DNA from 3 places in the Vibrio parahaemolyticus genome. Region 1 is predicted to be linked to each of the others. Evidence: predicted binding sites of a transcription regulator. Region 1 holds the regulator's gene; each other region holds the start of a gene.

Region 1 (7,728 bases):
AACATAATCAACAATAATTATAGTTACTGCTATTCATCTTATTTGATTACACTTAGGGGATATCCCTAATTGACTTTATGATGCAATACTCGAAGCATCCTTCAGGAGCCAAAAATGCAAGAAGTGAAAGCTTTTAATGAAAAGCGTGCTGAAATTTACTGGTGGTTTTCGAGCTTATTCGCTAAAGAACTCAGCGAAAAAGAACTAGAAACCTACCACAGTGTTGAAATTCGCAGTTTTTTAGCGGGCTTAGGTGAGAACGAATCACTCAAGCCAGCCGTTGATAGCCTAGTTGATGCCCTAAACCGACTCCAAGACCGCAATGATGCTCAACTAGAACTTGCAGCAGATTTTTGCGAGCTGTTCTTAAAAACAGATAAGTATGGGTCACTACCGTACGCTTCTATGTACATTGGTGAATCAGGCTTGCTCAATGACAAACCTGCAGAAGAGATGGAAAAACTGATGGCAGATTTTGGGGTTCAGGTAGACGAAAACCTCAAAGAACCAGCAGACCATCTTGCTGTTGAATTGGACTTTTTGGGCAACATGATCATTCGCTCAAATGAGTTAGAGCAAGAAAAACATATGGAAGAGGCTTTCGTTAAACAAAACGATTTCATCCAAAATCAACTCATGTCTTGGTTGCCAAAATTTGCTGAAAAATGTAAGCAATTTGATGAATTTGGCTTCTACTTAAGCGTTGCGCAACTATTAATTGCATTTTGTAAACTGGACAGCGCTTACCTTCTTGGTGAATAATCACCGCCTATTTTTAGGGAGCCTGCCTGTCGGGCTCCCTATTTTATTCGCTTGCTTTTAATCTGGCTCAAAGACGTTCGTTCATTTAGCAGTCAAAATGTGACTTCAAATACACAAAACTCTTGCTGAAAATATTGCCAGTCAGCCCACATAGGGCTAAAATGTGAACGCAAACGATTAAATATGATTTATATGTAAACCGCTGAAATATAGCGGTTTTTGTTTTTTATTAATAGGTTGATGACCACTTCCTCATATTTAATAGGAAGCCGAGTACCTTCAACCAAGTTGCTACAAATCTTTTTATACCGATTTCGGTACAACCGCTGCCTACTAGAATAGACACTACTGTTGTTGTGGTGTTTAGTTTGCGCAAAAAACTAAGCGTATGGTTGTATTCACTACGGTATTAAGTAGCTCGATACAGGACATCATTTATGGCCACTATAAAAGACGTTGCTCGCTTAGCCGGCGTTTCTACTACCACAGTTTCGCACGTTATTAATAAGACACGTTTTGTTGCAGAAGCAACCCAAGAAAAAGTAATGAAAGCGGTTGATGAGCTTAACTACGCACCAAGCGCAGTTGCTCGTAGTTTAAAATGCAACTCAACTCGTACTATTGGTATGTTGGTAACACAGTCAACTAACCTATTCTTCTCTGAAGTGATCGACGGTGTAGAAAGTTACTGCTACCGTCAAGGTTACACATTGATCTTGTGTAATACTGGCGGCATCTACGAGAAACAGCGCGACTACATCCGCATGCTTGCTGAGAAACGTGTAGATGGCATTTTGGTGATGTGTTCAGATCTAACCGAAGAACTAAAAGAGATGTTAGATCGTCATTCAGACATCCCGAAAGTTGTGATGGATTGGGGCCCAGAGAGTTCTCGTGCGGACAAGATCATCGATAACTCTGAAGAAGGTGGCTACCTAGCAACTAAATATCTTATCGATAACGGCCACACTGACATCGCCTGCCTGAGTGGTCACTTTGAGAAACTTGCTTGCCAAGAGCGTATCGCTGGTTTCCGTCGTGCCATGGCTGAAGCAAAACTGCCAATCAATGAAGATTGGATTCTTGAAGGTAACTTTGAATGCGATACTGCGGTACTGGTTGCAGACAAGATCACCGCGATGGAAAAACGCCCTACTGCAGTATTCTGTTTTAACGATACCATGGCACTTGGCTTAATGAGCCGTCTGCAACAAAACGGCATCAAGGTTCCAGATGACGTTTCTGTTATCGGTTACGACAACATTGAACTTGCAGAGTACTTCTCACCACCGCTAACAACGATTCACCAACCTAAACGTCGTGTGGGTAAAAATGCGTTTGAGATCCTACTTGAACGCATTAAAGATAAAGAACACGAAAAGCGTGTGTTCGAGATGCAACCAGAGATTGTTATCCGCAACACCGTTAAGAAACTTAATTAAATGAACACAAGCGCCCTTAGGGGCGCTTTTTTTTATTAAAAAAATAACACTTCCCGCACACTTTGCCTCATTCTTAAAAACAATAACTTCCATAAGTTACTGTTTTCTTTACATGTGAATTATTAATTCCCGCTTCTTTTCAAACATTAAATACAATTCTCAATTATGAGTACCCATGCACAAAATGGCATTATTTATTGAATCAAGATCACGTTTTAAAATCTAAAGTGTGATGTTAATTCAATATACGAAGTATCCTCATCTGGTCACGCACAGGGCAAACCATCCGAAAGGGTGGGACGCAAAGCCTCCGGCCTGAACCATAGTAGTATATGGAAGGTAGCGGGGTTACCGATGGCAAGTGTGCAACCAATGTCTTTACCCTTTAATGACATTGCCTTTGCGCACGTTTGCTACTCTCTCGGACCTGACTTTTGGTGGCGTAATATTAATTACACCGAGATAACAAAACATGGATAAACCGATACTCAAAGACTCTATGAAGCTATTTGAGGCACTTGGTACTATCAAGTCGCGCTCAATGTTTGGTGGCTTCGGACTTTTCGCTGATGAAACGATGTTTGCACTAGTGGTAAACAACCAGCTTCATATACGAGCAGACCAACAAACTTCATCTGACTTCGAGACACAGGGTCTAAAGCCTTACGTTTATAAAAAACGTGGCTTCCCAGTCGTTACTAAGTACTACGCTATTTCCAGCGAACTATGGGAATCTAGCGATCGCTTAATTGAAGTAGCGAAAAAATCCTTAGAAAACGCCAAACTTGAGAAAGAACAACAAGCGAGCACTAAGCCTAATCGCTTGAAAGATCTGCCAAATCTGAGATTGGCTACAGAAAGAATGCTTAAGAAAGCGGGTATTGATTCTGTTGCTCAACTTGAAGAAGAAGGCGCACTAAGTGCTTATAAAGCGATCAGAGACACGCACTCCACCACAGTTAGCCTTGAGCTACTTTGGGCCTTAGAAGGTGCTATTAACGGCACACACTGGAGTGTGGTTCCCCAGTCTCGTCGTGAAGAATTAATGAATGGCCTTTCGTAACAGAAGTCTGCTCTAATCTATCGACTAAAGCCGCAGTGTGAACTGCGGTTTTTTTATGAAATTTTTATAGCTCCCCTCGTGTCTACTCCTTTGTAAATCCCAAAACCCCCGTATCTTCAGCGCCACGACTTAGTTTCGATAACGAGATTGTTAAAACAACATTCAGTATGAATACTTTAAGCGGTAGCCTAGATATAGAAACGGAGCACACATGAATAAAAAACTTATCTTTGGACTGATACTTGTTGCCACCATTCTTTTGTTAGGCGCTAATTTTGGTCAATATCTAACGCTTGACAACGCAAAAGCGCAGCAAGAAGCACTCAATTCATTCATCGAAGCCAACATCGTCTATGCCGCCACGGTGTATTTTTTAGCGTATGTTGCGATTACCGCATTTTCTATTCCCGGAGCAGCAGTGGTTACTTTGCTAGGCGCAGCTTTGTTTGGGTTTTGGTTTAGCTTACTTTTGGTTTCTTTTGCCAGTACGATCGGTGCGACCTTAGCTTTTTTGAGTAGCCGATATTTGCTTAGGGATTGGGTTCAATCGAGATTTGGGGAAAAGCTTGTTGCGATTAACCAAGGAGTAAAAAAGGATGGCGCGTTTTATCTGTTTTCTTTGCGCTTGATTCCAGTGTTCCCATTTTTCCTCATCAACCTACTGATGGGATTAACACCTATGAGCATTGCGCGCTTTTATTTAACCAGTCAAATAGGCATGCTCCCTGGTACTGCCGTTTACCTTAACGCTGGTACTCAGTTAGCAACCATTGATAGCCTTTCTGGTATCGTATCCCCGACTGTATTAGCATCTTTTGCTTTGCTGGGGCTGTTTCCAATACTCGTAAAATGGGTTATGAATAAGGTCAGGCCAACCCCTACTCAGCCAAATGGCAGTATTTGATGAAAATCTTTATCGCGAAAAATCCAGCAGAAGCGCACATCGTATGTGAACTATTAAAAACTGAAGATATATGCTGTGAGGTGCGTGGAGAAGGACTTTTTGGTCTGAAAGGTGAGCTTCCTTTTGGCGATGATACTGATCCTTATGTTTGGCTATTAGATCCAGAACAACAATTGAAAGCTCACTCAATTATTGAAGCATTTAGGCAGCAGTCACAAAGCAACATATATGAAGACTGGCAATGTCCTCATTGTCTTGAACACAACGAAGGACAGTTTGGTGCGTGTTGGCAATGTGGATATCAAATTGGGGAGCCATGATCGTTCCCCTATTCTCGCATTTCAGGTGTCTATATTGATGGCTAGGCGACGATACTTTGTTGCTTTATAAATTCGATAGAGTGTTGGTTAAAATCTTCAGGACGCTCTACATTGCAGACATGACCGCAGTTTGGAATTTCACGCAAGATACTGAGCTTATGCGCTGCAACCATCTCTTTCACCGGTTGGATGAACATATAGTCTCTATCACCCATCAAATACAATGTCGGTATGGGTAACTCTCTGTCTTTGAAGTACTTCATCAATGGGTTTACATCCGCGGCAAGAATAAACCAGCGTTTAAACTCTTTTTGGCACAGCTTCTTTGCTTCTCGAATAAACAAATGCCTTGATTCACGCTGACTTCGTTGCGGCATCACAATGTAGGCAAACAGCTTATACAACCACATATAAGGCAAGATATGTTTACAGAAGTTACCCAACTTAACCAAAATCTGCGAACGCGTATTCAAGCGTGTCACCGCACCGCCTAAAACCATCGAACGAACTCTTTCAGAAGACAACTCCGCTAAATTTCGAACAATGATCGTACCCAACGACATGCCAACAAAGTGCGCCGACTGGATTTTTAGGTGATCCAGCACTTTTAATATATCTTGCGTCACTTCCGTGAAGGTGTAACGACTAGTTATCAACTCTTTCAAAAGCTGATTGGATTTTCCATGTCCTCGTAAGTCGATCAGCAACAAATTAAAGTGCTGCTTATATGCTTTAATTTGTTTAAACCATATCGAAGAACTGCCACCAGCACCATGCACGAAAACAACCCACTCATTACTAGTAGGATGCAGATAGGTTTTGTGAAAAAGCAGTGGCTGAGTCATGAGTCAGTATAAGTAAGATTCTTTGTGATAGAGAGTGACAGAATCCTATCACACTCCGTAAAACCAAGGTAATAAAGGCACCTCAATAGGTGCCTTTGGTTACACTTTTTATCAAACTTGCGTCAATTTAACGCTGAACGATAGAGTTGCAAATACGATTCTGCGGCCTTCCGCCAGCAGAAATCTTTTTGCATTGCATGCAGTTGTACTCTTTGCACTTCCGTCAGGTTTTGCGCATACAACAGCAACGCGCGCAGCATAGTAAGTAGCAGCGCTTGAGACGTCGGTTCATAAAATACAAATCCAGTAGCGTCGCAAGGGTCTACGTCGTAATCATTCACACTGTCTTTTAAGCCACCTACCCCTCTCACGATAGGTAAGGTGCCATAAGCCATGCTGTAGATCTGATTTAAGCCACATGGTTCGAATTCAGAAGGCATTAAGAAGAAATCCGAACCAGCTTCAACTAAATGCGCGAGTTCATTGTCATACGCCTCAACAAATACAAACTTGTCAGAGAATTGCGCCGCAACCTCTTCCAATTGTGCAGCCAAAACGGGATCACCCGTCCCAACAACAACGACTTGAACATCATGCTTCAAAAAATCCGCCAAAGCCGGCAGCAAGTAATGCACGCCTTTTTGCTGAGTCAAACGACAAACCATACCAAACATGGCTACGTCTTTTTCAGCAAGGTTTAGCCTCTGCTGTAATGCGCGCTTACAAGTGTTTTTACCTAGAACCATACTTTGTTTGTCGGCACTATAGTTCATTGGCAAATAAACATCAGTTTCCGGATTCCAAGCACTGTAATCGCAACCATTTAAAATTCCGACTAGATCCCCTGCTCGTTGCTGAAACTCCCATGCCATTCCATGACTGCCAAGTTCTGTCTTTAGCTCTTCAGCGTACGTTGGGCTGACTGCATTTATCTTATCGGCATTCATTACGCCAGCTTTGAGCATAGTAATATGCGTTGCACTCACCGCAGCACCGGGAACGTTTCGGCAGTGAAACTCAGGCAAACACTGTACGTCGTCGTAACTAAATACGCCTTTAAAGACCGCATTATGAATTGAAATGACGCTTTTTGTATGAGCAAAAAAGGGATCATTGCCATACCTGTGCTTAAGCAAAAACGGAACCAGCCCTGTGTGCCAATCATTTGCATGGATGATATCAGGTTGAAACGCCAGCTTCGGCAACATGTCGAGGCATGCAGCGCTGAAAAACGCAAAACGCTCACCATTATCGGTATACGCTTGGTTGTTCTCTGCATACATTGATGGCCGATTGAAGTACGGCTCACAATCAATCAGATAGACAGGATTGTTTCCTAACGTAAGCAATAGAACTCGATACTTTGTATGCGGCCATGACGTTAGATTTGTTTCTAGCACAACTTCTGCGTCCGCTAATCTTTCGATACTGGTGTACGCAGGAATCGTAATTCTTACATCTTGCTGTAGGTTTTGAAGGGCTTCCGGCAGTGCCTTGGCAACATCTGCCAAGCCACCACTTTTAATAAGACCTTCAACCTCAGAAGCTACAAACAGAATGGATAAGTTGTTAGTAGCCAACTCGAGCTCCTTTCGGAATAACAACAATGCCCTCTTCCGACACATGGAAATGCTTTTTATCTTCTTGAAGATTCACACCAATTTGAGTGCCAGGTGCAATATCGGCATCCTTGTCGACAATAACACGACGTAACACACAGCCTTCGCCAATTTTTACGTCACCTAATAGGATACATTCGCTAATATCACACGCGGATGCAATATTGCTGCGAAATCCAAGTACTGACTTCTCGATACGAGAACCACGAACATAACTGCCATTACATACCAAGCTATCGATGATCTGCACTCGACCATTGTCTGAATCAGTAAACGTTGCAGGTGGCAATGGTGGGTAATAGGTATGAAGAGGCCACTTACGGTTGTACAAAGAGAATGGCGCGTCTTTTTCTAATAGATCCATGTGCGCTTGCCAATAAGCATCAATCGTACCTACATCACGCCAGTAAACCTCTTCTTTCTCACCACTGATTCTGTTGGTGCTGAAGTCATAGACAAAAACGTCACCACGAGGGAACATTTTCGGGATGATATCTTTACCAAAATCATGAGAAGAAGCTTCATTGTCTGCATCTTCCACGAGTTCAGAAAATAGAACTTGTGCTTCGAATACGTAGTTCCCCATCGAGACTAACGCGAAATCTGGTTCTCCAGGAATCGATTTTGGATTAGCGGGTTTTTCCTCAAAGCCAATCATTCTGCCTTCAGCATCAACCTCTATTACACCAAATTGAGAAGCTTCTTTTAGTGGCATGCGCAGTGCAGACACCGTCAATGACGCCTTCTTCTCCGTATGGAAGTTCAGCATCTGC
Region 2 (7,728 bases), 570 kb from region 1:
TCGCTTGGGTCTTGCGCAACAAGATCAAGAAGATCATGGTAGATCTTAAGCTGTTCGCCAATTTCCGCTAAGCCACCAGAGACATACTCATAAACAGTACCTTCTTGGTTACGCGGTGGATCTTGCTCCAAACGAGAAACAACAACGTCTTGTGTTATTTGAATTTTGCCGTCGTCCAGTAAGATGTCGCCAGCAAGTACTTTCATCAACGTTGACTTACCGGCACCGTTTCTCCCTACTAAACAAACACGCTCATTTTCCTGCAAAGCAAACTCTGCGCGGTCTAATAGCGGATGATCACCGAAAGCAAGTTGCGCGTTATGAATGGTAAGTAATGCCATTATTTTCCAACCAATTTTTGAGTTCATCTAAATCGAACGGCCAGTTCAACTCAGAATCTTGATATTTTAATACGGGAATCGTTACGCCGTAACGAGAAAACAGATCATCATCGAATGCGATATCGATAATATCTGTTTGTTCCGCCAGGCCGACCTGGCTTACTAGAGCAAATGCCATCTCACAAAGATGGCACCCCTCTGTGCTATACAATGTCAGCACTTATACGTCCTTATACTCAATCGTTTCTTTACTCTGCGTGTGTCACTAACCAGCAGTTATGGATGTGTTTGTTTCGAGAAAAATCCAAAGGCAAAGTTTGCGATGAAATATTCTGAGCTTTTAGTCCTAGCTCAGCCAACCCTTCTTCATCCATCTTAAAGTGACGTTTATTGTTCGAGAACACAATCGTACCGCCTGCTCGTAACAAACGTTTCAAGTTCGTCATTAGCTTGATATGGTCACGTTGCACGTCGAATGACGTTTCCATACGTTTTGAGTTTGAAAACGTCGGTGGATCAATAAAGATAAGGTCGTATTCGCCTTTTGCATTTTCAAGCCACTGCAGACAATCAGCTTGCTCAAAGCGATGTTGGCGTCCAATACAACCATTCAACTGCATATTGTCTTTTGCCCAGTTCAGGTAAGTGTTTGACATGTCTACTGTCGTTGTTGAACGAGCTCCGCCAACTGCCGCGTGTACTGTTGCACTACCTGTGTAAGCAAATAGGTTCAAGAAATCTTTGCCTTGAGCCATTTCGCCTAAGCGACGACGTGTGATCTTATGATCTAGGAATAGTCCCGTATCAAGATAGTCGTGCAAATTCACGATCAGCTTCACGCCGTACTCGTTCACCTCTAACGTTTCAGATACCTGACCCAACTTTTGATATTGGCTGCGACCTTTCTGCTTTTCACGAACTTTAAGGACAACTTTGTTCGCTTCTACGCCTGTCACTTGAATCGTTGCGCGAATGATATCCGTCAAACGGCGTTTCGCTTTCTCTTCAGGGATATTTTTAGGTGCTGCGTATTCTTGAATCACGATTTGATCGCCATATACGTCAATCGCTACGTTATATTCAGGAAGGTCTGCGTCATAGATGCGGTAGCAATCTAATTTCTCTTTACGAGCCCATTTGCCAATTTTGCCAATGTTTTTCTTCAAACGGTTTGAAAAATCAGGAGCGATTTGAGTATTGGTATCTGCACCTTTTACTTCATCGGCACTACGTTCTGCGATGCTGTAGTTTTTTTGGTGACACGGTAACGCACCATTGTTTAATTTGAATTGCTTATCTGCACGCATGCGAAGACAGCTCAGCAACTCATCTGAACTAGAGAAAATAGACGCTTTGCAGCCACCAAATTCTGCTTTCAATTGGCCACCAAACGCGGTGTAAAGCGCAATCAGACCTGGCTCTGTACCCAAACGTTCGCCGTAAGGTGGGTTAGATACAATCACACCATTTTCAAAACCTGCAGGTCGCGTAATAGTTGCCGCATCGCCTTGAGCAAACTCAATCAGTTCCTCAACCCCTGCTCTGCGAGCGTTCTCTTGTGCAACTTTCAGAACTTTCGGGTCGTTATCGAAGCCAAAAAACTTAGCGTCAACTTTCTTGACGCCGCGTCTAGCCTGAACGTTTGCTTCTGATTTGATTTCAGCCCATGTATCTGGCTCAAAGTCTTCAAGTGATTCAAAGCACCATTGCTTTCGTTTTACACCAGGAGCCATATTTGCAGCCATCATTGCCGCTTCAATCAGTAACGTACCAGAACCACACATTGGATCGAGAAGTGGCTGATGACCGTCCCAACCACAACGCATAATGATCGCCGCTGCTAATGTTTCACGAAGTGGTGCACGGCCAGATTCCGGACGGTAGCCACGTTGATGAAGGCCACTGCCTACCATATCAACACCTAAGATAGCTTTATCTTTGTGAAGGCGAACATGAACGCGAATATCAGGACGTTCTTTACTGATGTTTGGTCGAGGTAAGCCTTTCTTCTCAAAGCAATCAACGATGCCATCTTTTACTTTCATCGCGCCGTACTGACTGTTGCGGATCTCGCGGTTGGTACCGTTAAAGTCCACAACGAAACGCTTAGAACTGTGGAATTGATTCACCCAGTTAATTGACGAAGTAGATAGGTATAGATCCATGTCGTCGTTACAAGTGAATTCAGATAAAACACGTACAAATCGTGATGCCAAGCGGCTCCACAAACAACAACGATAGATTTGCTCATTCGTGGCTTTAAATTTTACGCCCGCCTGTACTGGTTTCGCGTTTTCAATGCCTAGTTTAGTCAGTTCTTCAACAAGCAGGTTTTCCATGCCGTTTGAAGTTACCGCGAGATATTGATTCATAGTGTTCTTTCGTTAATAAAAAATGGCCTTAATTATACCTGACTTTACGATCAATGCCTCGTTTTTAAAGGCGTTTTTAGTTTCACCAGAGCAAACAATCACCAATCACTTGATCTGAAACTTCCTACATTTCGAGCTGAGCATTTCTTTTCCCATTCTTTTAGCTAACCAAAAACCTTACCTTAAAGAAGAAGTGAATACTTATTTATCTTAAATTTGGTATATACCAATAGTAAAATTATGTTGTAATTTACTTACCAATTGCATGTATTGGGGAAGAAATGGGGGAATGTTAGGCGATAAGTTGCCTAATATTAGTGATCGCTAAGATTAAAAAAGTGGAATAAAAGTGACCAGCTTCATAGTTATGTGCTTAACAACGCAGTGATTTCAGCCGATTAATAAAGGTATTTGAAAGGAGAAGGATAAAAAAAATCGACCTGAGGCGGTCGATTAAGGCAAACAAAGGAACGAAATAAAGAAAACTTAAAGAGGTTTAACCCACCATAGCCATTGGAGCCATGACAAATAAATGATTCGCACAAACCATTCTGTCGTGCATAACTTTTATTGGTTGTCCAAACTGCAGCGTTTTATGGCCATCAAGAATGAACTCTTCTTGACCGACATACGCGCATAAGCTTGAAGCTTCGCCAGGTTCTAAAACGATGAAAACACCTTCAGAATAGCGGTTAGATAAAAACACCATGTCCCCTTCTTCTGGTTCGTGCCCTGTTGATTGAGCATCGAAGAACCAACTCTTAGGCTGGACTGGTTTATGGAAGCGTTTCGCAGCTACACAGTAAAGTGTTAGCTCGGCCTGACGGTACTCATTGATATCGAGACAACGAATGCGTTCATTAAACGTTTGAAACGCACTCGCATCGTCGACTGTAAATTCGTTTTTTGAGAAGGCACAGTTGACCAACAGCTTACGGGATAGATTGGTTTGGAAAATCATTTCCTCCCCCAGATCCAGCATTAAGCAAGCTTTGTGCTCGTCAAAATACCAATTCCATTTGTCGCTGGGTTTAAGCATTATTCCGTTCTCTCTTGACTAGTGAATCAATGGTAAAGAGGTAAGACGCTTAATTACCTACTCATGATTTTCTAAATTTTACAAACGAACGGACAAAAAAAAAGAGGAAACGAGTTCCTCTTTTTTCTGAAATAAGCGTTGAATTCTCAGCGATTTATTTGATGAGTGCTACAGATTTTTAACAATATCGCGTACTAGGCCAGGACCATGGTAGATAAAGCCAGTATAAACTTGTACGAGTTGAGCGCCTGCCATCATTTTCTCTTTTGCAGCAACATAAGAGTCAATGCCGCCAACACCAATGATAGGAAGTTTGTCACCCAATGCTTCGTGCAATTTGCGAACAACTTCTGTTGAACGAGATTGCACCGGACGACCGCTTAAACCACCTGCTTCATTTGCGTGTTTCATACCTTCAACTACTGTTCGATCCAGTGTAGTGTTTGTTGCAATAACACCATCGATATTGTTTTTCAGTAGTGATTCACAAATCTGAGTGATTTCATCATCGTTCAAATCAGGGGCAATCTTAAGTGCTAGTGGAACGTACTTGCCGTGTTTTTCTGCAAGCTCTGATTGTTTCGCTTTAAGCTCTGATAGTAACTCGTCGAGTGCTTCACCGTATTGTAGAGAGCGAAGCCCCGGAGTGTTTGGAGAAGAAATGTTTACAGCGATGTAACCAGCGTATTCGTACACTTTCTCCATACAAATCAAGTAGTCCTCTGCCCCGTTCTCGATTGGTGTATCTTTGTTTTTACCAATGTTGATACCAAGAACACAGTTGAACTTTGCTTTTTTCACATTCTCAACCAGATGATCCACACCTAAGTTGTTAAAGCCCATTCGATTGATGATGCCTTCTGCTTCAACCAAACGGAACAAACGCGGTTTGTCATTACCTGGTTGAGGACGAGGAGTCACTGTGCCAACTTCAACAAAGCCAAATCCCATCGCATCGAATGCTTCAATACATTCCCCGTTTTTATCTAAACCAGCAGCAAGACCCACTGGGTTACGGAATGTTAACCCCATGCATTCTACTGGACGGTTAGGTAATTGTTGACGATAGAAAAGATCGAGTGGTGTGCCGTTAAAGCGTTGGAAGTTCTTGATTGCAAGATCATGTGCCTTTTCGGCATCAAGTTGGAAAAAGCCAGTTCTGGCTAGACGGTAAAGCATTGTGCCTCCGAAAGAAAAAAGCCCCGTGTAAACGGGTCAATATTATTTACTGTTTTTTATTGTAATTCAATGAAAATGAACGAATTAAGTAAAATTGCATCTTGATTTAGAAGTTTTTTCATAAAAACAAAGAATTAGCGTTTTTTTGCTGCATTGAAATATTCAGTTTCTAATGGAAAAGCAATCGATTTCAGCAGAAGTTAAGTTTTAAAATTTAGTTACAATGTCACGTTAATGACCGGAATTTGGTGTTTGCGGATACAAAAAAGCCTCGCATTTACGAGGCTTTTTCTAATAAGTTAACTCACCTACTCGTTTGAAGAGCAATTCAAATTAAGCAGTACCAGTTCACGAAGAGCTACCGAGAATTTGGCAAATTCATGTACAGAACCGACTTTGAACTCATTAAGGATGCTTTCCCAACGATGAAGTGATTGTTCGTTTGCTTCCATCCACTCTTCAAGCGCTTGCATTACATCAAGATCTTCGTTTGCACACGCACAGTTGAGAACTTGCGCTGTCAACTGACGTTGTTGCCAATCTAGGTCTTCACGGAATGCTGCGCGAGCTAGAGCTTGCCAGTTGTTGTCGACAGCTTGGCTATTGATTTGTTTCAAGAACCAGTGCAACGACAAGCGATCGCCAAGGTTGAAGTATAGCTTCGATGCTTGTTCAACCGTTTTGCCGGTTTCACTTGCAACCGATGAAATATCCAGTGCCGATTGAAGGCTCGATAGACGTGCTACTTGATGGGCGAGTTTTTCTTCTACCCCACGCTCCATCCATTTTTGAGCCAACTCATTGTGCTCTTCCACTTCAGATTCAACCAGCATGCTATCAAGAGTTTCAGTAATGACATTCACATCTTGTTTGTAGATTGCAATCAACTCACCAACGGTAGATTTACCGCTGCGATTACGCAGTAACCAACGAGCAATACGACGTAGTGCGCGGCGTACGTAGAACATGATCTCGTACTGCGCATCTGCCGTTGCAACGTTGTCTAACGCGCGAGTTTGCTTAAGAATTTCAGCAAGATCAAATATTTCACGAGCTGCACTGTAAGCGTTTGCAATATCAACAACACTTGCGCCCGTTTCTTCTTGAAGACGAGTGACGAAGTTACAGCCCATTTCGTTAACCATTTGGTTTGCTAGCGCAGTCGCGATAATTTCTGCACGTAACGGATGGTTAACCATTTGATCTTTATAGTTACGGCGTAACTCACTTGGGAAGTACTCAACCAGTTGTTTTGCATGGAATTCATCATTTGCAATGTCATCCGTCACGAGCTGCTGTTTCAGAACCATTTTGCCGTAAGCGACAAGCACCGATAGCTCTGGACGAGTAAGACCTAGACCCTGTTTTTCGCGTTCCAGCAACGTTTCATCATCAGGAATGTACTCAAGTGCACGGTCCAAGTACCCTGCTTTCTCCATTGTGTGGATGAAACGAATCTGTTCTTTAACGATGCCAACGCCTTGTTGCTCTGTCACTGAAATGGACTCAGATTGACGGTATGCATCATCCAGAACGATTTCACCGACCTCTTCTTCCATAGATTCAAGAATTTGGTTGCGTTGTTTAACGGTAAGATCGCCATTTGAAACCAGTCCGTTCAAGAAGATCTTGATGTTTACTTCGTTATCCGAGCAGTCTACACCGCCCACGTTGTCAACAAAGTCGGTGTTAACTCGACCACCGTTTAGTGCGTACTCGATACGACCAAGCTGAGTCATACCTAAGTTACCACCTTCACCAACCACTTTTGCACGCAGCTCACGACCATCAATACGAAGCAGGTCATTTGCGCGATCACCAACGTCTGTATGTGTTTCAGTCGAAGCTTTAACGTAAGTACCGATACCACCGTTCCAAAGTAGATCCACTTTCATTTTTAGGATCATTTTAATCAGATCGTTTGGTGCTACGGATGCCTTCTTGGTGCCCAACATTTTTTGGATTTCAGGCGTTAGTTGGATCGATTTCGCACGACGTGAGAACACGCCACCACCTTGCGAGATCAACTCTGCGTTGTAATCTTCCCAACTTGATCTTGGAAGATTAAACAAGCGGTTACGCTCTTCCCAGCTGGTAGCTGAATCTGGGTTCGGATCAATAAAGATGTGCATGTGGTTAAACGCAGCTTGTAAACGAATGTGCTTAGATAGCAGCATACCGTTACCAAACACATCACCAGCCATATCGCCTACACCGATTGCGGTAAAGTCAGTCGTTTGACAGTTGATGCCCATTTCACGGAAATGACGTTTAACTGATTCCCAACCACCTTTTGCAGTGATACCCATTGCTTTGTGGTCGTAACCGTTTGAACCACCAGAAGCAAACGCATCGCCAAGCCAGAAGTTGTATTCTGCTGAGACTGAGTTCGCCAAGTCAGAGAATGTCGCCGTGCCTTTGTCGGCAGCAACCACTAGGTATGGGTCGTCTTCATCGTGACGAATTACGTTTTGTGGTGGAATCACCTCGCCTTCAATGATGTTGTCAGAAACATCAAGCAATGCGCGAATGAACTGTTTATAGCAGCGTTGACCTTCTGCAAAGATTTCATCACGAGTGGTCAGAGACGGCTGACGCTTACAAACGAAACCACCTTTCGCCCCAACTGGAACAATAACGGTGTTCTTAACTTGCTGAGCTTTTACAAGACCAAGAATTTCTGTACGGAAATCTTCTTGACGATCTGACCAACGTAAGCCACCACGTGCAACTTTACCGCCACGAAGGTGAACACCCTCAATGTCTGGCGCGTAGACGAAAATCTCAAAAGCAGGAA
Region 3 (7,728 bases), 330 kb from region 1:
AAAACTGAAAAGGTTGGCTTAGTGCCAACCTTTTTTGTATCTGCCAACCAAGAGATGCCCTGCACCACTCTCTTTTATTCGATGGCACGATTAAACAATCCCAGACGCCAGAAAAAACAAAAAGGCCCTCAATTGAGGACCTTTAGTATTTTCAAACTGATTCGTTTCTAGTTCAGGGAAAAAGCGCGCAGTTTACAACTGCAAATGAGCACCTTTGACGCAAAAATAGAGCGAATCAGGCAGAACAATTAGGCGTAAACCGGTAGACGCTTACAGATTTCTAATACTTTCTGTTTAGTCGCTTCGATAACTTCTTCGTTGCCGATGTTATCTAGGACGTCACACATCCAGTTTGCTAGATCTTTTGCATCTTCTTCAGTAAAACCACGACGAGTGATCGCTGGTGTACCTACACGAATACCAGATGTTACGAATGGGCTGCGTGGGTCATTTGGTACTGAGTTTTTGTTTACTGTGATGTTTGCTGCACCTAGTGCCGCATCAGCATCTTTACCAGTGATGTCTTTGTCGATTAGATCCACAAGGAACAAGTGGTTTTCTGTGCCGTTAGATACGATTTTGTAGCCACGCTCTTGGAACTGACCAACCATCGCTTTTGCGTTTTTCACTACGCGAGCTTGGTAAGCTTTGAACTCTGGCTCCATCGCTTCTTTGAACGCTACTGCTTTACCAGCGATAACGTGCATTAGAGGGCCACCTTGACCACCAGGGAACACAGCTGAGTTCAGCTTCTTGTACATATCTTCGCCAGCATTAGACAAGATAAGACCACCGCGAGGGCCTGCTAGTGTTTTGTGCGTCGTTGTTGTTACTACGTGAGCGTGTGGAACAGGTGTTGGGTATTCGCCTGCTGCGATAAGACCAGCTACGTGTGCCATATCAACGAAAAGGTAAGCATCTACTTTGTCCGCGATTTCACGCATGCGCTTCCAATCAACGATTTGCGAGTAAGCAGAGAAACCACCGATGATCATCTTAGGCTTGTGCTCAAGCGCTAGCTGTTCCATCTCGTCGTAATTGATTTGACCCGCTTCATCGATACCGTAAGGGATAACGTTGTAATGCTTACCAGAGAAGTTTACTGGAGAACCGTGAGTCAGGTGACCACCGTGCGCTAGGCTCATACCTAGTACTGTATCGCCTGGGTTAAGAAGCGCCATGTAAACTGCGCTGTTTGCTTGAGAACCTGAGTGAGGTTGTACGTTAGCGTACTCACAACCGAATAGTTTGCATGCACGATCGATAGCAAGCTGTTCTGCTTTATCTACGTACTCACAACCGCCGTAGTAACGCTTGCCTGGGTAGCCTTCAGCGTATTTGTTCGTTAGCTGAGAACCTTGCGCTTCCATTACACGTGGGCTTGTGTAGTTTTCAGAAGCGATAAGTTCAATGTGTTCTTCCTGGCGAAGGGTTTCTTCCTGGATAGCTGCGAACAGTTCCGCATCGTAATCTGCGATGTTCATATCACGCTTAAGCATCTGTATCTCCTGACTCAGATTAGTACTGAAAGTTGCAAAAAAACTGGTTAACGACCTAACGCAAACGTTTTCGTCGCATCAATGGCGCGCATTCTACATAATTTGATCTAGGTCATAAAGAGAAATTTACAATTTTTCTCATGCAGTTTTTTCATGATGACAAGCAATAGTTATCATGGTGATGTTGCAATTGTTCAACCACGATTTATTGCCTGTCAATTTTGTGCTTTACACCCTGTAAAACAGCAATTACATAGGTTTACCGCAAATTTTACCCTCTAGCTACCGAAAAGATCATCTTTTTACTACTATGCACGCCTTATTTCTCACCGATGACTGCAATTTTGATGGAAAAACACTCAAGAAAAGAAGACTGGATAGCAATTCTCACTGGTACCTTTTTGGTAGCTCAGGGCGTTTTCTTTCTCCAATCCGCGAACCTTCTAACAGGAGGCACGACTGGATTGGCATTGCTAATAAGCCAATTTACACCTTTTACCTTTGGTGTGCTGTACTTTTTGGCAAACTGTCCTTTTTACTTACTCGCATGGAAACGCTTCGGCCGTCATTTCGCAATCAATAGCGCTATTTCTGGCGCTTTGGTTTCTATCTTTGCCGATCACCTTTATTTGCTGATCTCACTCGAATCCGTTAACGAAATTTATTGCGCGGTAGCAGGTGGCCTATTGATGGGATTAGGTATGCTGATTTTGTTCCGACATCGCTCCAGCCTAGGTGGCTTTAACGTGTTGTGTTTGTTTATTCAGGACAAGTTTGGCATTTCTGTTGGCAAAAGCCAGATGGCAATCGATGCATGTATCCTGTTTGCTTCATTCTTCTTTGTCACTCCAGAGGTGATTGGCCTTTCGATTTTGGGTGCCTTTGCACTGAATGTCGTATTGGCGATGAATCACAAACCACACCGATATTCCGTTACCTACGGTTCATAAACTTTTGATGATAATTGACGCGCGATTTATAAGATTTCGCGCTTCAATAACTATATAATATTTCGCGATTTCCAAATAACTCGGTACGGTATGCGCGACTTTCTACAACAAGCCAAACAAACTCACAGTTGTATTGCGATTGGCGAGTTGGTCTACAATCCGAAAAAACAGACTCTTCATCAAGACACTATCGCGATTGATCTCGAACCTCGTACCATTGAGTTATTAGAACTTCTGCTAACAAGCGTGGGGCATCCGCTCTCTGCCGACACCATTATCGAAACCATTTGGCAGAGCAAATTCATCTCCAAGAATGTGCTCACTAACCGCATTAGCACCTTACGTGCGCTGCTACAGCAACACCTACCCGAGTACGATGCGGCTAAGCTCTTGGTCACTTATCCTCGAAAGGGCTATTTTCTTAACCCTGCCAATATCCGTTTAATACCGCCAGCGAAAAGCCATCGACGCGTTCTCCCAACTCAGGTTGCGAGTAATAAGAACTTCAAGCTAATTTTTGCTTATAGCTTGTGTGCCATACTTGCGGTTTGTAGCGTGACGCTCGCAAGCTTGCTATGGCAACGCCAAGAGATTTCAACACAACAAACACGTCATCAGTTACTTATCCCCAAAGTCGAGTTGCTGCTCAACCGTGTCGATGCAATCGGCTCTCAGGCACGAAAATATCGCACACTGGTCAAAGCCGTCTTACTGCAACAACAAGTCGAATATCCATATACCGACATCGCTAACCAAGACGCTCCAAGTTACTTTCTGGATCCCATTGGTCATACACCGTATTTCCCTGGTGCACGAAATATGCAGACCAGTGATTACGAACTCAACATAGAGTTAAAAGACGGCGCAGAACAAGGCACCTTGAAAGCGCAGATGAACCTTATTTATCCTGCGACAGGGAAGCTGGCATTTCGCAATGAATACACACTGCGCTTATCCGACCTACAATCGGACATCTTCCAAATTCACTCGGATGTCGCACAATACTTCAACTTGCCTGCACCTTCGGCAAGCACATGGCAACTGTCAGACGTTCACCAAAAAATGCTGTTTGAGAATGTCTTTTCTAACCAACCTCTCCAACAAGCTGATGAGTTTGCAGCTATCACAACCGCAAGGCATCTCGCGTTATACGAGCAAGAGCCTCAAAAGCTGGAAACGTATTTGACGCAAGTGCAGTCTTCGTTCGATGTTTTGCCAGATGAGCTAAGCCTCTGGTTGGGCGTATTGCATTTCAAACTAGGTAACCTAGACCGAGCAAAAGTTCTGTTGACCACTCCAGATGGCGACTCACGCATTCAAAACGCGCTGATTTATACGTTTGTGTCTCACATCGCTTATAAGCAAAACAAACTTGAACAGTTCCGTCTCAACTACATGGAATCACTGGTGGCACTGCTGCGCGTTTTACCCTCCGAGACATTGTTTGAACGTCTTTCTCAATCAGAATCGAAAGAAACTTGCCTTCAACCATGGAAAACGTTGCATGTCAGTTTGACCGATCAAGAAATTATCAGCCGATGGAAAGCGCTCATCAATGAGTATTGCACCAACGTAGCCAACGAAATAAACCCAAATAAAACAAAGACCTAAATATAAAATTAAGCTTTCGTTAAGCGCTATTAGCTTTTGTTTTTTGCCCTTTTTATCTCACTGAACTTAGCATGCTCGCATTCAAGCAACGGCCCAACATGAAGCGGCCTTATCAATCAGGAATGTAAACCATGCTAAACAAAATGACGCTTATCGCAGCAGCAACTCTGGCTCTTTACGGCTGTGGCGGAGGTTCGTCTTCTGGCAGTACTAATCCAAACAAAGGGCCTCAAGAAAGTTTCGACATCGCGATTCAAAACTCCATTTTCGCTCCCGAGACAAACACACAACTTAGCTACTCGTTTAGCTTGGATGGCCAATCTGAAGGTGACATGAAGCTGAGCTTTCAAGCGATGGATAGCGAGCAAATATTGGCAGCATTGGCACAAATCCCAAACAGCGAGGCAATCATCCAGCTGGTTAATGACTTGGTGAACTACGGCGCTCAACAGTTCTACTACTCTGACAAACAGTTCAACAACGAAGAAGAGAGCAATACACTTTATTTTGCAGGCTCTGATGGCGCACTTCATGAAATCACCGACGTTTATTCTATTGGCAATCAGTTTATTGCCATGCTAATGCACAGTAGCCCGATTTTCCGCCTGAACGGTAACGACGTAAAAGAGAAAAGCCCGAACATTGATATCGGTGAAGAAACCATGTCTCTGCAAACCACTCTTACAGGCAACGCAGTACACCACCTGTTAGACAGTTTTGAAGAACATGAGTGGGTACAAAACCTGCCAATGACAGCATCTTGCCAAGTGGTTTGGCAACAGCAAATCCGAGAGACTGGCGTACGTAAAACGTTCTCGATTTCGGGCAAGACAATTGAAGCGGCGTACCTGACGGAAGAGAATACTTACAACCTAAACTGCGATGATATGGACTCAATGGAGTTCGCCACTTCGGCAGAACGTTGGTTTAACCCGAGCTTAGGTCTGATTGAGCAAGTCGAACTACTAAAAGTACAACAAGTACAAATCAACGAAGAGAACGTGCAGCTAACAGCGATTGAAACAAAATAAGCTCGCATCTTTTAGAAATACGGCATCTCAATAAAAGAAGGCTTTGGGGAGCACACCAAAGCCTTCATCTCGAACATCAATCCTAGGGGTGATGACACCCGAGTTTATTCTTCTATCAATAAAATACGAGTTTCGTAAGGTCGTAACACTTGATGGTTTGACGCGACTGCGCTCGCTGAGTTTTGATAGTTGGATAGCAAGTTTTTCGCTTTACTCAGTTCAAAACGTTCTGGCAGAACGCATTCCACCTCTTCAGCGTAGTAGTTATTGATACACAGCAGCGTTTGTTTGTCGTTCTGGCGAGCGTAAGCAAAAATGCGTTGATGCTCTGGCAGTAAATCTTCATAACGGCCATCGGTGATCACCGGAACCTGTTTACGTAGCTCAATCAAACGTTTGTAGAAGTAGAACACCGAGTTCAAATCAGCAACCGCCGCTTCTGCGTTGATTTCAGAGTAATTCTGCGCCACCTCAAGCCACGGTGTGCCTTCGGTAAAACCAGCGTGCTTTTGGCTATTCCACTGCATTGGCGTACGTGAGTTATCACGCGACTTCTGCGCCAAAATCGCCATCATCTCTTCGTGTGATACGTAATCGCGGTTGACCATGATGTCGTACATGTTGGTGCTTTCTACGTCGCGGTACTGGCTGATCTCAGTGTAACCAGGGTTGGTCATACCAATCTCTTCACCTTGATAAACATACGGCGTGCCTTGCATCATATGTACAGATGCCGCCAGCATTTTCGCCGACTCAACGCGGTATTGTTTATCATCACCTAAGCGGCTGACCACACGAGGTTGATCGTGGTTACACCAGAATAGCGCCCCCCACCCTTTGCCATTTAAGCCCGTTTGCCAATGGTTGAAGATCTGCTTTAACTGAATGAAATCAAACGGCGCTTTGGTCCATTTTTCACCATCCGGATAATCGACTTTCAGGTGGTGAAAATTGAACACCATCGACAGCTCTTTGCCATCTAATGAAGAGTATTGCTGGCAGTGCTCTAGCGTGGTCGAAGACATTTCCCCCACCGTCACGCTGCCGTACTTTTGAAACACAGCTTCGCTGATTTCTTGCAGATATTCGTGCACGCGAGGACCATCCGTATAGAAACGGCGGCCATCGCCAATATCATCACTTGGGAAGTCTTGCTGTTTAGAAATCAGGTTGATGACGTCGAGACGGAAACCGTCCACGCCTTTGTCTGCCCAGAAACTGATGACTTCTTTGACTTCTTCACGCACCACTGGGTTTTCCCAGTTCAAATCCGCCTGCTCTTTAGCAAAAAGGTGCAAGTAGTACTGCCCTGTCGCGTCATCCAATTCCCAAGCATTGCCTCCAAACTTCGATTGCCAGTTGTTAGGTTCTGTGCCATCAACCGGATCTTTCCAGATGTAGTAATCGCGGTATGGGCTGTTTTTGTCCCCTAACGCGGATTGGAACCAATGATGCTCAGTCGACGTGTGGTTCACTACAATGTCCATGATGATACGAATACCCAACTGATGCGCTTCTGCCAGCAAGGTATCGAAATCATCCATAGTGCCGAACTGTGGATTGATCGCGTAATAATCGGAAATGTCATAACCGTTATCAACCATAGGAGACTGATACACTGGCGTCAGCCAAATCGCATCCACACCAAGGTGTTTTAGATAATCCAGTTTAGAAATGATCCCTTGAATGTCGCCCGTGCCTTTACTGCCACTGTCACAAAAGCTTTTTGGGTAAATTTGGTAGATGGTTGCGGTTTTCCACCAGCTCTCATCATGCTTGGTCATAGCCATTTCTAACACTCACTTACCAGTAATCGGAAACTTAAAATTTGAAAAGAAAAACAGGAGGAGGCAGCCAAGTCACTGCCTCAAATTGAATTACGCGTTTGCCGCTTCAAGCTCACCTTTCGCTTGTGCACGCTTATAAAGAATTAATGTTAATGCGGCAGGTACCACCATCGCGACTAGCATCGCCAGAGCAAAGATGCCCCAGAACTGCGGCTGGATAGATAAGATACCCGGCAAGCCGCCTACGCCGATACCGTTCGCCATTACGCCCGCACTACCACAGATAGCAGCAGCGCATGCACTACCGATCATCGCGCTCAACATTGGGAACTTGTATTTCAAGTTGATGCCGTACATGGCTGGCTCTGTTACGCCAAGGTAGGCAGAAATCGCCGCAGGCACTGAGATTTCACGCTCATCCTGCTTTTTACTGATGATAATGATGCCAACCACTGCCGATGCTTGAGCAATGTTCGATAGTGCAATTAAAGGCCAAATCGGCGTGCCCCCCAATTCTTGCATCAACTGTAAGTCAACGGCATTGGTTGTGTGGTGGATACCAGTAATCACAAGTGGCGCGTATAGGAAGCCGAAGATGGTTGAGCCAATCATCGCGAAGTCACCCGTCATGGCCGCTTTTGCTGCGAATGCCACGCCATCACCCAACATGCGACCAAATGGACCAATGATCGAGTGCGCTAAAATCACCGAGGCAATGAGAGAAACAAACGGCACGACCACAAGGTATAGATAAGATGGGATGATGCGTTTTAAGTGCGTTTCGATAAACGCCAGTGCCATACCCGCTAACATCGCTGGAATCACCTGCGCCTGATAGCCCACTTTCTCA

The links. The regulator PurR, encoded in region 1, represses purine synthesis genes. The targets are predictions, from matches to a motif close to TNANGNAAACGTTTNCNTNA.
Region 2: the regulator PurR is predicted to act here: its motif matches at 5,108-5,127, upstream of pyrD (quinone-dependent dihydroorotate dehydrogenase).
Region 3: the regulator PurR is predicted to act here: its motif matches at 1,556-1,575, upstream of glyA (serine hydroxymethyltransferase).

The regions. Positions count from the first base shown of each region.
Region 1 is NZ_UHIL01000001.1:1,268,802-1,276,529, reverse strand. It holds gene torD (molecular chaperone TorD) at 115-762, shown strand; gene purR (HTH-type transcriptional repressor PurR) at 1,200-2,204, shown strand; cyclic di-GMP riboswitch class I at 2,471-2,560, shown strand; gene DYB02_RS06490 (TfoX/Sxy family DNA transformation protein) at 2,677-3,267, shown strand; gene DYB02_RS06485 (TVP38/TMEM64 family protein) at 3,479-4,171, shown strand; gene DYB02_RS06480 (putative signal transducing protein) at 4,171-4,491, shown strand; gene DYB02_RS06475 (alpha/beta fold hydrolase) at 4,533-5,336, opposite strand; gene glgA (glycogen synthase GlgA) at 5,459-6,916, opposite strand; gene glgC (glucose-1-phosphate adenylyltransferase) at 6,906-7,728, opposite strand, start outside.
Region 2 is NZ_UHIL01000001.1:1,838,774-1,846,501, forward strand. It holds gene DYB02_RS09055 (ABC transporter ATP-binding protein) at 1-341, opposite strand, end outside; gene DYB02_RS09060 (glutaredoxin family protein) at 319-561, opposite strand; gene rlmKL (bifunctional 23S rRNA (guanine(2069)-N(7))-methyltransferase RlmK/23S rRNA (guanine(2445)-N(2))-methyltransferase RlmL) at 590-2,713, opposite strand; gene DYB02_RS09075 (cell division protein ZapC) at 3,210-3,752, opposite strand; gene pyrD (quinone-dependent dihydroorotate dehydrogenase) at 3,921-4,931, opposite strand; gene DYB02_RS09085 (NAD-glutamate dehydrogenase) at 5,240-7,728, opposite strand, start outside.
Region 3 is NZ_UHIL01000001.1:939,142-946,869, reverse strand. It holds gene glyA (serine hydroxymethyltransferase) at 249-1,499, opposite strand; gene DYB02_RS04775 (YitT family protein) at 1,847-2,449, shown strand; gene DYB02_RS04770 (winged helix-turn-helix domain-containing protein) at 2,540-4,060, shown strand; gene DYB02_RS04765 (hypothetical protein) at 4,192-5,091, shown strand; gene treC (alpha,alpha-phosphotrehalase) at 5,196-6,881, opposite strand; gene treB (PTS trehalose transporter subunit IIBC) at 6,969-7,728, opposite strand, start outside.